2 regions of the Solwaraspora sp. WMMD792 genome follow, and region 1 is predicted to be linked to the other one. Evidence: riboswitches for the same ligand, from Rfam matches in the RefSeq annotation. Region 1 holds a riboswitch; the other holds the start of a gene.

Region 1 (7,294 bases):
CCGAGTCGTACGTGTCGGTGTACGCCAACGACTACACCGACGGGCTCGCCCTGCAGGCGATCCGGCTGATCTTCGCCTACCTGGAGCAGGCGGTGCGGGACGGTGCCGCCGACCCCGAGGCCCGGGAGAAGATGCACAACGCCGGCACCATCGCCGGGATGGCGTTCGGCAACGCCTTTCTCGGCATCGTGCACGCCATGTCGCACACCCTCGGTGCGACGTTCCACATCGCCCACGGTCGGACCAACGCGATCCTGATGCCGCACGTGATCCGTTACAACGGGGCGCGGCCCGGCAAGCTGTCCGGCTGGCCGAAGTACGAGAACTACCGGGCTCCGGAACGGTTCCAGGAGATTGCCCGGATGCTCGGCCTTCCGGCGGCCACTCCCGCCGAAGGCGTCGAGTCGTACGCCGCCGCTGTGGAACGGCTACGCGACGCGGTCGGCATCGAGCCGTCGTTCCAGGCGGTCGGGGTCGACGAGGCGTCGTTCCTGGCCAGTCTGCCGCAGCAGGCGGTCAACGCGTACGAGGACCAGTGCGCACCGGCCAACCCGCGGATGCCGATGCTCGACGACATGCAGGAGATCATGCGTACCGCGTACTACGGCGCGGCCGGTCGTTGATCGTCTCCGGTCCGGCTGCGGCACGCTGCCGCAGCCGGACGTGGCGCGCCTGCCCATCGGCCCCGGCGGTCACTGTTGCTCGGGGAACGCCACACAGTTGGCGCAGCCCGGACTTGGCACGGGCAACTCGGTCTGCTCATCGAGGGTGATCGCTCTGTCGACCAGTGGGTGGTCGACCGGGATCGACCGGGCGGCCACCGTGCCGTCCGGCTCACCGACGAGTTCGACGCAGGCCAGGCGGACCTGCTCCGAGCGCATCAGACAGACGCCCCGGTTCGCCGGTGGCGCCCCACCTGGAAACACGATCCGTACCGGCGAGGCGTCGGTCGGGTGGTAGGGCACCAACTGGGTGCGGTAGACGAAGGTCGGCCCGTCGTCGGGGCGGAACACCGCGACCCCGAACCGGTATTTGTCCTTGTAGGTGGTGCAGAGCGTCGCCTCGCCCGGCAGCACCGGACCGAGGTCCGGGTCCGCGACGAGGCCGCTCAACTGGCCGGCGGCGCAGCCAGCCGGAGTCCACCAGTCCGTGATGGCCGGCTCGCTGGTGGGGATCGGCGAAGCCGAAGCCGTCCATGACGGCGTCGGCGTACCTGCGGACACGGGCGTGGCGGACACGCTGGCGGTCGACAGCCACGCCAGGGTAGCTGCCATCAGGATCGTCGCGGCCGTCATCACGGCGGTCCGGCGAGGTGTGGGGGTCAATGGGATTCCTCCTCCGGTGCGGACGTTTCCGCGTGGGACGACGAGCGGGGTGCCGCGGTACGGGTGGGCGGAGCCAGGGCGACCACACCCGTGGCGCCGAGCAGGATCGCCAACTGGAAGCGGTTCTCCACGCCGAGGCGGTCCATCAGGTTGCGCATCGTGTACGCGACGGTGCGCAGGCTCAGCCGCAGTTCCTCGGCGGCGGAGGCGTCGGTGTGCCCGGCGGCGAGGAGTGCGACCAGCGCCTGCTCACGGGGGGTCAGTGTGATCGCAGGTCTCCCTCCTGGACCGGACCGGTGCGCCCGCGCCCACAGCTGGTCGAACAGGTCGCACAGTTGGCGGACCGCGACCGGGTCCACCAGCTCGACGTATCCGGCCTCGAAGTCGAGCGGATCGACGGGGAACAGCGCGACGCGTCGGTCGTAGACCAGCAGTTTGATCGGCGGGTCGGGCAGCTCCCGGACCCGTTCGGGGTCGGCCGCGTCGAGCTGGGCGAGATGCTCGACGCTGTGGTCGTCGACGGTGGGCGGCCGCTGCAGCACCCGCACCCGGATGCCCCGGTCCAGTTGGCTGCGGTCCAGTGGGATCGCCTCCGCCGAGGCCGCCGCGCTGATCACTTCGGTGTTGATGGCCAGGTGTTCGTGTCGTTCGGCGGCGACCAGCCGCCGCACCCGGTCGCGGGCGGCGGTCCGGCTGCCCAGGCTGCGTACCGCCGGGTCGTCCGGGCCGGGCAGGTCGATGCCGTGCACGGTACGGAAATGCTGGCGCCAGACGTCCTGCCGCCGTACCGGCCGCGCGGGCCGGCGTAGCCGCGCGATGACCGGACCCGCTGGCAGCGGCCGCCAGCCGGCAGCGGTCGGCACCGCCGCCGCCAGGCCGTTCAGTTCGTCGAGCGCGACCTTGACGCGTTTGCGGGTCAGCCCCAGCTCATGGGCGAGCTGGCCGCTGCTGCGGGCACCGAACATGGTCAGCGCCCGGTAGACCAGATCGGCATCGGGTGAGGCGCCCCACCGGGTCAGTTGTGCAACCGCGGTCGGGCCGTGCGTCCTGATGGTCCCCGTTCCCCGTGTCACGCCGGTCAGCTCAGCACAGAAACGCCGCAGGAGAGAAGACCACGGCACCGGACGGTTGCGCGATTGTGCAATCGGTTCGCGCCGTCCTTGTCGAACCGGGCGCCGATAGGTGATCGTGATCCGGGCAGGCGCGCGTTCGGGGGCGTCGCTTGTCGGCCGCCGGATCGCGATGGCCGACAAGCGACGGCACCACGGCGGTCAGGACGTCGGGGCCGACTTTCCCCAGCGGGGGGCGGCGAACCACAGCCCGGCGAGCCGGTCCGGCGGCGCGGCCAGGCCCGGACCGCCGGCCGCGATCCACTCGGCGACACTCGACAGTGACGTCTCGTCGAGCACACCGCCGAGCCACACCGGGCGGGCGCCCAGTCGGCGGGCCAGCGCCGCCGGCTGCACGACTACCACGTTGGACCGGTCACAGGCGTTGAGGCAGTCGGACACCCGTACCGACCCGGCGGCGCGCAGGATGTCGAGCTGCCGGTCGTGGTCGACGTCCGGGTGTTTGCGACGGGTGCCGCAACAGCAGCCCCGGCAGACGGTCACCCGGACGGGGCGCCCGGCCGCCGGGCCCGCCGGGCCGTGCTCCGGGCCCGCCGCGCCGTCGTCCGCCGTCACGCGACGTCGGCGAGCGTGGACCGCCGACCACCGGTCCGGGCCGGGATGAGCAGCAGTCCGAACACCACCCCGAGGACCGTCCACATCGTGGCGAGCTGGGCCAGCGAGGCGAGTCGGAATTCCCACAGCAGCGCCGCCGGGATGTCGGCGGGCACGTCGACCCCGGTGGCCGGCCAGAGCGCCAGCAGCAGGGCGTACCCGACGACGGCCAGCGCCGCCGCGACCACCGTCCGGTAGGGTGCCGGCCGCGCCCAGCCGGTCAGCCGCCGGTGGGTCAGCAGCGCCAGCCAGGTGACGGCGGCCGCGGCGATGATGAACGACAGATACTGTCCGGTGCGCTGGTTGACGGTGTCCGGGTCGCCGACGCCCGGCGGGTTGGCCGGGAAGTGGATCGCCGGTAGCAGCGCCACCACGACGAAGCCGAGCCCGGCGAGCAGCCCCACCCGGCGGAAGTCGTCGCGGCCGGGCAGCAGGTGCCGGGTCGCCGCGAAGACCACGGCGACGATCAACGCCAGGCACAGCGCCACCGCTACGGTGGCGACCAGCCCGCCGAAGACCTGCATGGCCCGACCGACCAACTCCTCGTCGTGACTGTGTCCGGCCGTGCCGGTCGCCGTGCGGGCCTCCTCGACGACCAGCGCCGACTCGATCCGTGGTTCGACGATCAGCAGGGCCGCCACCGCTCCCGCCGCGCCGGCGGCCGCACCGGCGAGCAGGCCGCGGCCCAGCACCGCGCCGAACGGGTAGGTGCTCATCGGAGCTGGCCGCCGCTCAGTGGCACGGTACGCCGAGGGCGTGCCGGCCGTCGTGGGTGAACTCGTGCACGAACTCGGCGGCACCGGCCAGCACCAGCCCGTTGTCCTGCGCGACCAGGTAGATGACGACCGCCGCGACGGCGGCCAGCAACCAACCGGCGAGCGGTACGCGGATGGCGGTGGTGGTGACCTCGCCGCCGACAGAAGGTGCAGTCATGCCAGGAAATCCTCTCGTCCATGCCTCGTGGCGATGCGGTGCGTGCCACGGCCGGTCTCCTGGCTCCCGGATCGTCGCGGCCGTCCCGCCTTCCCGGACCGTCGTCGGCCCAGTGGCGTGGTGGAACGGACACTTCCCGGTCACAGTGGCGAGGACCACGCCGGACTCACACCGGCTTCCCGAACACCGTGGCCTGCGCAGCGTACCGCCGTGGTGACCGCTCGGGCAATGGCTGCGGCCGTGGCCGGCACCGGGACCGGCGCCACATTGACGGTGGACCGCCGGTGGGGGAGCATGACCGGCACGAGCGGTGCGCGGAGGAACCCGGTGCGAATCCGGGGCGGTCCCGCCACTGTGACCGGTGAGTCGCGTCCCCGTGAGACAGCCACTGCCCCAACGGCGGGAAGGCTCGGGACGCGACGTCGATCCGGCAGCCAGGAGACTCCGGCCGCTCGCTGGTCCACCGGTACGCGGGCGTGGACACCCGCGGGAGGGATTCACCATGCACACCTGTCGGCCCCTGCCATGACGCCGTACCCGTTCACCGCCGTCGTCGGCCTGCCCGACCTGCGGCAGGCCCTGCTGCTCGCCGCGGTGCACCCCGGCATCGGCGGCGTGCTCATCCGGGGTGAGAAGGGCACCGCGAAGTCGACGATCGTCCGCGCGCTGGCCGGGCTGCTACCGGAGGTCGACCGGGTGCTCGGCTGCCGGTTCGGCTGCGACCCGGCGGCCCCGGACCCAACCTGCCCCGATGGGCCGCACACCGCGCCGGTGACCGCACGCCGCGGCCCGGCCGCCCTGGTCGAGCTGCCGGTCGGCGCCACTGAGGACCGGGTGGTCGGCACCCTCGACATTCAGCGGGTGCTCAGCGCTGGCGTGAAGGCCTACGAGCCGGGGCTGCTCGCCGCCGCGCACCGGGGCCTGCTCTACGTCGACGAGGTCAACCTGTTGCCGGACCATCTGGTGGACCTGCTGCTGGACGCGGCGGCGATGGGCCGGGCCCACGTCGAACGCGACGGGGTGTCGGTCAGTCACGCCGCCCGGTTCCTGCTGGTCGGCACGATGAACCCGGAGGAGGGCGAGCCGCGTCCACAGTTGCTGGACCGCTTCGGGTTGATGGTGTCGGTGGCCGCACCTTCCGAGGTGGCCGACCGGGCCGAGGTGGTGCGCCGGCGGCTGGCGTACGAGACCGACCCGGTGGCGTTCGCGGACCGCTGGCGGTCCACCGACAGCCAGCTCGCAGAGCGGGTACGCGACGCGCGGGCGGCCCTGCCTGCGGTCACGCTGCCCGATGCCGAGATCGACCGGATCGCCCGGATCTGCCTGGCGTACCAGGTGGACGGTATGCGGGCCGACATCGTGATGGCCCGCGCCGCGGTCGCGCTGGCCGCCTGGCGCGGTCAGACGGCGGTCACCGCCGCCGAGGTCGCCGACGCAGCCCGGCTGGCACTGCCGCACCGGCGGCGCCGTGACCCGCTCGATCCGCCCGGCGCCGACGAGCAGCGCCTCGACGAGGTGCTGCGGGACGAGTGCGGCGACGACGACCCCGGTCCTGCGCCGCCGCCGGATCCGCCGCCACCGGACGCCGGTCCGCCGCAGGGTCCGCCACCATCGGACGGCGGCCCGTCGACCGGCCCGCCCGAGTCGGACGGCGGCCCGTCAACCGGCCCGCCCGGCTCGGACGGCGGCCCGCCGTCCGAGCCGGCTACGCCGGACGCCAGCGGGCCGGCGGACGGTGCCGAGCAGCCGGACGGCGTACCGCCGGGCGGTCCGGCTCCGGCGGCGGCCGGGCCCGCGTACCGGCCCCGGACCCTGCGCCTACCCGGGCTCGGGGCCGGCGCGACGCCCGGCCGACGTTCGGCGGCCCACGCCGACCGGGGCCGGGTGGTCGGTGCCGGATCACCGACCGGACGGCCGTCGACGGTGCACCTACCGGCCACGGTGCGTGCCGCCGCATCCCGGGGTGCCCGCCGGATCACCCCCGCCGACCTGCGCCAGGCCCGCTACGTCGGCCAGGAGGCGAACCTGATCCTGTTCGTGGTCGACGCCTCCGGGTCGATGGCGGCCCGGCAGCGAATGGCCGTGGTCAAGACCGCCGTGCTGTCGCTGCTGCGCGACGCCTACCACCGGCGGGACCGGATCGGGATGATCACCTTCCGGGGCGCCGCCGCCGACGTGGTGCTGCCGCCGACCAGCAGCCACGAGGTGGCCGTCGCCAAGCTGGCGCAGCTGCGCACCGGTGGCCGTACCCCGATCGCCGCCGGGCTGCGGGCCGCCGCCGCCACCGTCGCCGCCGAGCGCCGCCGCGAGCCACGCCGTCGGCCACTGATCCTGTTGGTCACCGACGGGCGGTCGACCAGCGGGCCGAATCCGATAGCCCTGGCGCCGCTGCTCGCCGGCACCGCGATGGTGGTGCTCGACTGCGAGTCCGGTCCGGTGCGACTGGGCCTGGCCCGGCGGCTCGCCACCGCTTTCGACGCCGAATGGCTGCCGCTGGAGGCGCTGTCGGCGGTGGTGCCGCACCCCGGGACCGTCAACCGGTCGACCGCTACGAACCAGCCTGGCGCCGCACCTCGGGTCGGCCTCGCCGGCGGGAGGGCTGCCTGATGCCACAGGGTAAACCGGAACACGTCCCCGACGACGGGCTGACCACCCGGGCCCGGCGGCGTCAGCCGGTGCTCGCGGTGCACACCGGGCCCGGTAAGGGCAAGTCGACGGCGGCCTTCGGGATGGCGTTGCGGGCCTGGTCGGCCGGCTGGCCGGTGGTCGTGTACCAGTTCGTCAAGTCTCCGAAGTGGAAGGTCGGCGAGGAGGCGGCCCTGCGTACCCTCGGCGAGTCCGGCCGGGGAGCGCCGGTGACCTGGCACAAGATGGGGGAGGGCTGGTCCTGGATCCAGCGCCCCGGCACCGAGCGTGATCACGCCGCCGAAGCCGCCGAAGGCTGGGCCCAGATCCGCCGCGACCTGGCCGCCGAGGCGTACCGGTTCTACGTGCTGGACGAGTTCACCTACCCGATCAAGTGGGGCTGGATCGACGTCGCCGAGGTGGTGTCGGTACTGCGGGACCGGCCGGGCAGCCAGCATGTGGTGGTCACCGGCCGGGACGCCGCCCCGGAGCTGATCGACCTCGCCGACCTGGTGACCGAGATGACCAAGGTCAAGCATCCGATGGACGCCGGACGCAAGGGCCAGCAGGGCATCGAGTGGTAGCCGTACCTCGGGTGGTGGTCGCCGCCCCCGGCTCCGGGCACGGCAAGACCACGGTGGCCACCGGCCTGCTCGCCGCCTACGCGGCCCAGGGTGTCCGGGTCGC
Region 2 (7,294 bases), 4.9 Mb from region 1:
CGACCCGCGCTACGACACCCTGCCGCAGTTCTCGACCTGGCTCGACGCCCTGCGCAGCCCGAACGCCCAGTCGCTGGCCAGCACGCCGTGGTCCGCCGAGTACACCAGCGACCTCGGTCAGGCCTTCGACGACATCGCCCAGCAACGCACGTCGCCCGCCGAGGGACTCGCCGACGTGGCGGACAAGGCCAGCTCCTATGCCCCGTAGGTCCACGACCTCGCGACGCCAGCTCCGGTTGGGGCTGGCGTTCGCGAGCCCCTGGCTGGTCGGCTTCGTGGTGCTGATCCTCGGACCGATCGTCGCGTCCGGGTACTACAGCTTCACCGACTTCAACCTGTTCCAGCCGCCGACCTTCGTCGGCGTCGACAACTACCGCACCATGGTCGGTGACGAGCGGTTCACCAAGGCACTGTTCAACACGCTGTATCTGACCGTGTTCGGCGTACCGCTCGCGCTGGCGCTGTCGCTGGGGTTCGCCCTGGCGCTCAATTCGCGGGTACGCGGCCTGCCGCTGTACCGGGCCATCGTCTACCTGCCGACGATCATCCCGATCGTGGTCAGCGTGTACGTCTGGCGTTGGCTGCTCAACGCCCAGTACGGCTACTTCAACCGGATCCTCGGCCTGCTGCACCTGCCGCAGCCGAACTGGTTGGAGGACCCGACGTTCACCAAGCCGGCGATCATCCTGATCGGGCTGTGGATGGTCGGCGGCACGACCGTCATCTACCTGGCCGCGCTCAAGGACGTGCCGAGCGAGACCTACGAGGCGGCGCTGGTCGACGGGGCCGGGCCGTGGCAGCGGTTCCGGGCGGTGACCTGGCCGGCGATCAGCCCGGTGACCCTGTTCCAGCTGATCGTCGGGCTGATCACCAGCCTGCAGCTGTTCACCCAGCCGTACCTGCTGGCGCAGACCCGGCTCAACGCGGCTGCCGGCGGCCCCGACGACTCGCTGCTGACCTACGGGATGTACGTGTACCAGAACGCGTTCGTGTTCCTGAAGATGGGCTACGCGTCGGCGCTGGCCTGGGTGCTGTTCCTCGTCACGCTCGCGGTCACCGCGGTCCTGATGCTCACCTCGCGGCGATGGGTTCACTATGGATAGAAAAGCGCGGTTCGCCGGCCGCCACGCGCTCGTCTGGGCGATCGCGCTCGGCATGCTGTTCCCGTTCATCGTCATGATCGGCACCGCCCTGAAACCGCCCACCGAGGTGTTCTCGCTGCCGCCCCGGCTGCTGCCCGAGCAGTGGGAGTTCGGCAACTTCGAGGCGGCCCTGTCGGCGATGCCGTTCTGGCGCTACCTCGGCAACACCCTGCTGGTCTCCGGGCTCTGCGTCGTCGGCAGCCTGGTGTCCTGCCCGCTGGTGGCGTACTCCCTGGCGAAGCTGCACTGGCCCGGACGTGGCCTGATGCTGGCGCTCGTCCTCGGCTCGATGATGCTGCCGCCGCAGGTGACCCTCGTCCCGCTGTACCTGCTGTGGAACAAGCTCGGCCTGGTCGGCACCTACTTCCCGTTGATCGTGCCGAGCTTCTTCGGCATCCCGTTCTTCATCTTCATGCTCCGCCAGTTCCTCGTCGGGATTCCGGACGAACTGCTCGACGCGGCGCGGCTCGACGGTGCCTCGGAGTTCCGGGTCTACTGGCGGATCGTGCTTCCGCTGGCCCGGCCGGCGCTGGCCACCGTGGCGGTGTTCCAGTTCGTCTGGACCTGGACCGACTTCCTCAACCCACTCATCTACCTCAGCGACAGCAGCCAGTACACGCTGTCGGTCGGGCTGTATGCGTTCTTCTCCGAGCACGGCGTCGACTGGGGCCCGTTGATGGCGGCCAGCGTCATGTTCACCCTCCCCGCCTTGATCATTTTCCTGCTCGGGCAGCGGTACTTCGTCGAGGGCATCGCGACGAAGGGACTGAAGTGACCGCAGCCGCACCAACCGCGAAAGGAACGTCCATGCCGTACCAGGCGATCAGCGGCACCTTCCTCGACGAAATCAGCGTCGACATCCCGTCCCAGAACTGGGGCGAGCGGGAATGGGCCCGCGAGTTCGACACCTTCGTCGAAGCCGGGATCGACACCGTCGTGCTCATCCGGCTCGGCCTGGGCGAGCGGCTGGCCTGCCCGAGCCGGGCGGTTACCGACCGGCTGCCCGCGCTGCCGGTCCACGTCGACCTGGTCCAGCTCTTCCTCGACCTCGCCGCCGAACGCAACATCGACTTCTTCCTCGGCCTGTACGACTCGCACTACCACTGGTACCGCTACGACTGGCGGACCGAGGTCGACATCAACCTCGCCGTCATCGACGAGATGTGGCAGCGGTACGGCGGGTCACCGGCGCTGCGCGGCTGGTACCTGCCGCACGAGACCACCGACACCAGTCTGCGGATCCTCGACATCAACACCACCCTCGCGGCCCGGCTGCGCGAGATCAGCGAGCTGCCGATCCTGGTGTCGCCGTTCTTCCACGGCCGCGCCGACATGGCCACCAGCACCGACCCCCGGCAGCGGCCCCGCTCGCCCGAGGAGCACGTGCGGATCTGGGAGGAGATCTTCCAGCGGTACGCCGGACTCGTCGACTACTGTGCGTTCCAGGACGGCACCGTGGAGCTGGCCCGCTCGGCCGAGTACTTCGCCGCGACCGCCGAGGCGGCGAGCCGGCACGGCATCGCCTCCTGGGCCAACATCGAGACCTTCGACCGGGACATGCCGATCCGGTTCCCCCCGACCGACTGGCGCAAGCTCGCGCACAAGCTCGACGCGGTCCAACCGTACATGGAGAAGATCATTACCTTCGAGTTCTCCCACTTCCTCAGCCCCAACTCGGTGTGGCCGGCGGCCCGCAACCTCTACGACCGCTACGGCGAGTTCCTCACCTCCCGGGGTGCCCGATGATCCCGTCGCAGGACCCGGTGACCCCGCCGCACGACCCGGCGGCGCCGCAGCTGGACCCGATGGCCCCGCCGCAGGACCCGGCGGCCCTGCGGCTGGATCCGGTGGCGGCGATCGCCGGCGGCCTGGTCGTCTCCTGCCAGGCCCCCGAGGGGCATCCGCTGCGGGTGCCGTCGGTCATCGCCCGGCTCGCCGCGTGCGCCGCCCTCGGTGGTGCCGCCGCCGTGCGGGTCAACCACCCCGACGACGTACGGGCCGTGAAGTCCGTAGTGGATCTTCCGGTGATCGCGCTGCACAAGGAGCGGGCCGCTGACCGCGACCTGATCACCCCACGCTGGGAGCTGGTCGAATCGCTCGCCGCCGCCGGTGCCGACGTCGTCGCCGTCGAGGCCACCGGACGGGGCGAGCTGCCGGTCGACGCCCTGGTCGCCCGCGTCCACGGGCAGCTCGGCCTGCCCGTGATGGCCGACGTGGCAACCGTCGACCAGGGCACCGCCGCCTGGGCGGCCGGCGCGGACCTGGTGGCCACCACACTGTCCGGGTACACCCCGGACAGCCCACGGCAGGAGGCCCCCGACCTCGACCTCGTCGCGGCGCTCACCGCCGCCGGGGTCCGCGTCGTCGCCGAGGGCCGGTTCGCCACCCCCGACCAGGTGCGTGCCGCCTTCGCCGCAGGCGCGTACGCGACGGTCGTCGGAACCGCGATCACCGACCCGGTCGCGCTGACCCGGGGCCTCGCCGCAGCCGCTCCACGCCCGGCCAGCCCGACCAGCCCGACCGGCCCGACCGGCCCGACCGGTGCCGCCGGCGCAGACAGTTCGGCCAGCCTGGCTGGGCAGCACTGATGGCGGCAGCCATGGCCGGCACCGGCGGTCCGGTCACCATCGGTGTCGACATCGGAGGTACGAAGATCGCCGCCGCGCTCGTCGGCGTCGACGGCGCTGTCGGCCCACTGCGCCGGGTGCCGACGCCGGCCGCCGAGGGCGCCACCGCGGTACTCGCCGCCGCGATCGATGTGGCTCGTCAGGCCGGGCGGGACGCGGCTGGAACCCCGGTCGCCTGCGGGGTCGGCACTGCTGGCGCCGTCGACCCGGCGGGTCGGGTCACCCACGCCACCGACACCCTGCCCGGCTGGCGGGGCACCGACGTGCGGGCAGCGTTCACCGCCGCCCTCGGCCTGCCGGTCGTGGTGTGCAACGACGTACACGCGATGGCCGCCGGTGAGGCATGGTGCGGCGCCGCCGCCGACGCCCGGGACGCGCTCGTCGTCGCCGCCGGCACCGGCATCGGCGGCGCGATCGTGGTCGGCGGCGACGTGGTGGTGGGCCGGCACGGGTTCGCCGGCAGCGTCGGGCATCTGCCGGCCGCCCGGCACCTCGGCCGACGTTGCGGTTGCGGCGCGGTCGACCACGTCGAGGCGTACGCGGCCGGCCCGGCGATCGCCGCCGAGTACGCGGCCCGGACCGGTCGCGGCGCGGCACCGCCCCTGGAGGAGGTCGCGGCGGCGGCGGCTGCCGGCGGTGATCCGGTCGCGGTCGAGGTGACCGACCTGGCCGCCCGGGTGCTGGGCGAAGGGCTGGCAACCGCCGCCAACCTGCTCGATCCCGAGGTGGTCGTCCTCGGTGGCGGCGTCGTCGGACTCGGCGACCGGTTCGTCGCCGGCGTGCGCGCCGCGCTGCACGCGGCGGCGCTGCCCGGGATCGACCGGCTGCCGGTGCGTACCGCCCGGCTCGGCGACGCCGCTGTGCTGGCCGGCGCCGCGCTACTCGCCGGCCGGGTCCTCACCGGCCGGATCAGCGCCGGCCGAGGTCGATGACGGGCTCGGCGCCAGTCGCCGCGTCGCCACCTTGTCCGCCCGTACCGCCGCCGCTGGCCGCGGTGGGCTGGGCCGGTTGTCGGTCTGGACAGAGCCACAGCGATCCGATCGCCAGGGCCACCAGCAGGTGTACGGCGGACTCGCCGCCTCCTCTGTGGATCCAGCCCGGCCAGCCCGGCATGACGCCCAGCAGCAGTTCGCGCTGCGCGTCGATGTCCGGTGCGATGACGAACGACAGGGCGATCAGCGCCACGGTCGACGTGCTGAAGCCGACGACCAGGCCCACCCGGCACAGTCGGGGCCGTCGCCGGGGCCCGACGGTCAGCGCCCATACCGCCAGGCTGCTCACGGCCGCGATTCCGAGCATCGGCAGGTACGGGGTCTGTGGCGAGGTGATCCCGGCCAGGGTGTTGTTCAGGTCGAAGACCGCACCGGCCCGCAGCCCGGTCGCCTGGATGCTGAGCACCCCGACGACGCCGACGAGCAGGGCGCCGAGCACCGCCCCGTACAGACCCCATAGCACGCTTCTCACCCGACGGACCCTCCTCCTTGCACCCGGTGCACCCGACGCCGCGACACGCCGAACACAGTATCTGGTGTTGCGTCTTCTGGCTTGCTCCCATATATGGTGTACCCCGCAGCTGGTTCGGCCGCCCCTCGGCGGTGGTCGAGGTAAGAGGGAACCCGGTGTGAGTCCGGGACTGCCCCGCAGCGGTGAGTGGGAACGACCGCCGTCACCGAGCACTGGACCCGTGGCGGGTCCGGGAAGCGACGGCCAGTAGGTACGAGCACGACGCCCACGAGTCCGAAGACCTGCCAGCGTGCCGCACGCGTCGCGTGCGGTGGTCGAAGGCCGCGCGGGACGGCCGACGCCGACGACCGGTCCACGCCGGCGGAGCAGACCGCCAGGTGGGTGACCGGTGGCGTCCTCCCCGCGTGTCCGTCGACCGGTGGACAGGCACGACGAGGGGAACCGATGCAGGTACGCAAGCGCAACGGCGACACCGAACCGGTGGACGTCAACAAGATCGTCAAGGCGGTCGAACACTGGGTCGCCGACCTGGACGAGGTCGACCCGCTGCGGGTGGCGACCCGGACGATCAGCGGACTGTACGACGGGGCGACAACCGCCGAGCTGGACAAACTGTCCATCCAGACGGCGGCGGAGCTGATCGGCGAGGAGCCGCAGTACTCGAAACTGGCGGCCCGGCTGCTCGCCGCCTACGTGGACAAGGAGGTCCGCGGCCAGCAGGTGGCCAGCTTCAGCCAGTCGATCCGATACGCCCACGGCCTCGGGCTGATCGGCGACGACACCGCCGCCTTCGTCGCCCGCAACACCCGCAAACTCGACGACGCCGTCGACGTCGACGGCGACCTGCGCTTCGAGTACTTCGGGCTGCGTACGGTGGCCGACCGTTACCTGCTGCGGCATCCGCAGACCCGGCTGGTGGTGGAGACGCCCCAGTACTGGCTGCTGCGGGTGGCGTGCGGGCTGTCCCAGACGCCGGCCGAGGCGATCGACTTCTACCGGCTGATCTCCAGCCTGGCCTATCTGCCCAGCTCACCGACGTTGTTCAACTCGGGCACCCGGCACACCCAGATGTCGTCGTGCTTTCTGGTCGACTCGCCGCGCGACGAGCTCGACTCGATCTACGAGCGTTACCACCAGGTGGCGAAGCTGTCGAAGTTCTCCGGCGGGATCGGCATCTCCTGGTCGCGGATCCGTGGCCGGGGCGCGCTGATCCGGGGCACCAACGGCAGGTCGAACGGCATCGTGCCGTTCCTCAAGACGCTCGACGCCGGGGTCGCGGCGGTCAACCAGGGCGGCCGCCGCAAGGGCGCCGCCTGCGTCTACCTGGAGCCGTGGCATCCGGACGTCGAGGAGTTCCTGGAGTTGCGGGACAACACCGGCGAGGACGCCCGGCGCACCCACAACCTGAACCTGGCCAACTGGATCCCGGACGAGTTCATGCGGCGGGTCGAGGCGGACGCCGACTGGTCGCTGATCGACCCGTCCGACGCCCCCGAGCTGCCGGACCTGTACGGCGAGGCGTTCGACGAGGCGTACCGCGCGGCGGAGAAGAAGGCGGTCCGGACGGTCAAGGCCCGCGACCTGTACGGGCGGATGATGCGCACCCTGGCGCAGACCGGTAACGGCTGGATGACGTTCAAGGACGCCGCGAACCGGCTGTCCAACCAGACCGGCGAGCCGGGCAACACGATCCACCTGTCCAATTTGTGCACCGAGATCCTCGAGGTCAACAGCGACACCGAGACCGCGGTGTGCAACCTCGGGTCGATCAACCTCGGCGCGCACGTCACCGCCGACGGCGTCGACTGGGACAAGCTGCGCGCCACGGTCCGTACCGCCGTGGTGTTCCTGGACCGGGTGATCGACATCAACTACTACCCGGCGGTGCAGGCGGCGGCGTCGAACCCGCGCTGGCGGCCGGTCGGGCTGGGGCTGATGGGCCTGCAGGACGCGTTCTTCACGCTGCGGCTACCGTTCGACTCGGCGCCGGCCCGGGAGCTGTCCACTCGCGTCCAGGAGGAGATCTTCCTGACCGCGCTGGAAACCTCCGCCGGGCTCGCC

What was found. Region 1 has a riboswitch for cobalamin ahead of O7629_RS10600 (CbtB-domain containing protein). Riboswitches for the same ligand answer to the same signal wherever they lie in the genome.
Region 2: another riboswitch for cobalamin. It lies ahead of O7629_RS32090 (ribonucleoside-diphosphate reductase subunit alpha); the one in region 1 lies ahead of O7629_RS10600 (CbtB-domain containing protein).

What each region holds. Positions count from the first base shown of each region.
Region 1 covers NZ_JARUBH010000009.1:2,005,759-2,013,052, forward strand. Annotated here, with positions in the region: gene adhE (bifunctional acetaldehyde-CoA/alcohol dehydrogenase) at 1-623, shown strand, start outside; gene O7629_RS10580 (hypothetical protein) at 693-1,325, opposite strand; gene O7629_RS10585 (helix-turn-helix transcriptional regulator) at 1,322-2,398, opposite strand; gene O7629_RS10590 (hypothetical protein) at 2,597-2,938, opposite strand; gene O7629_RS10595 (CbtA family protein) at 3,007-3,765, opposite strand; gene O7629_RS10600 (CbtB-domain containing protein) at 3,782-3,982, opposite strand; cobalamin riboswitch at 4,014-4,188, opposite strand; cobalamin riboswitch at 4,300-4,427, shown strand; gene O7629_RS10605 (VWA domain-containing protein) at 4,508-6,589, shown strand; gene cobO (cob(I)yrinic acid a,c-diamide adenosyltransferase) at 6,589-7,191, shown strand; gene O7629_RS10615 (cobyrinate a,c-diamide synthase) at 7,185-7,294, shown strand, end outside.
Region 2 covers NZ_JARUBH010000009.1:6,886,071-6,893,364, forward strand. Annotated here, with positions in the region: gene O7629_RS32055 (ABC transporter substrate-binding protein) at 1-208, shown strand, start outside; gene O7629_RS32060 (sugar ABC transporter permease) at 198-1,103, shown strand; gene O7629_RS32065 (carbohydrate ABC transporter permease) at 1,096-1,917, shown strand; gene O7629_RS32070 (DUF4434 domain-containing protein) at 1,950-2,888, shown strand; gene O7629_RS32075 (putative N-acetylmannosamine-6-phosphate 2-epimerase) at 2,885-3,730, shown strand; gene O7629_RS32080 (ROK family protein) at 3,730-4,701, shown strand; gene O7629_RS32085 (hypothetical protein) at 4,679-5,233, opposite strand; cobalamin riboswitch at 5,327-5,537, shown strand; gene O7629_RS32090 (ribonucleoside-diphosphate reductase subunit alpha) at 5,678-7,294, shown strand, end outside.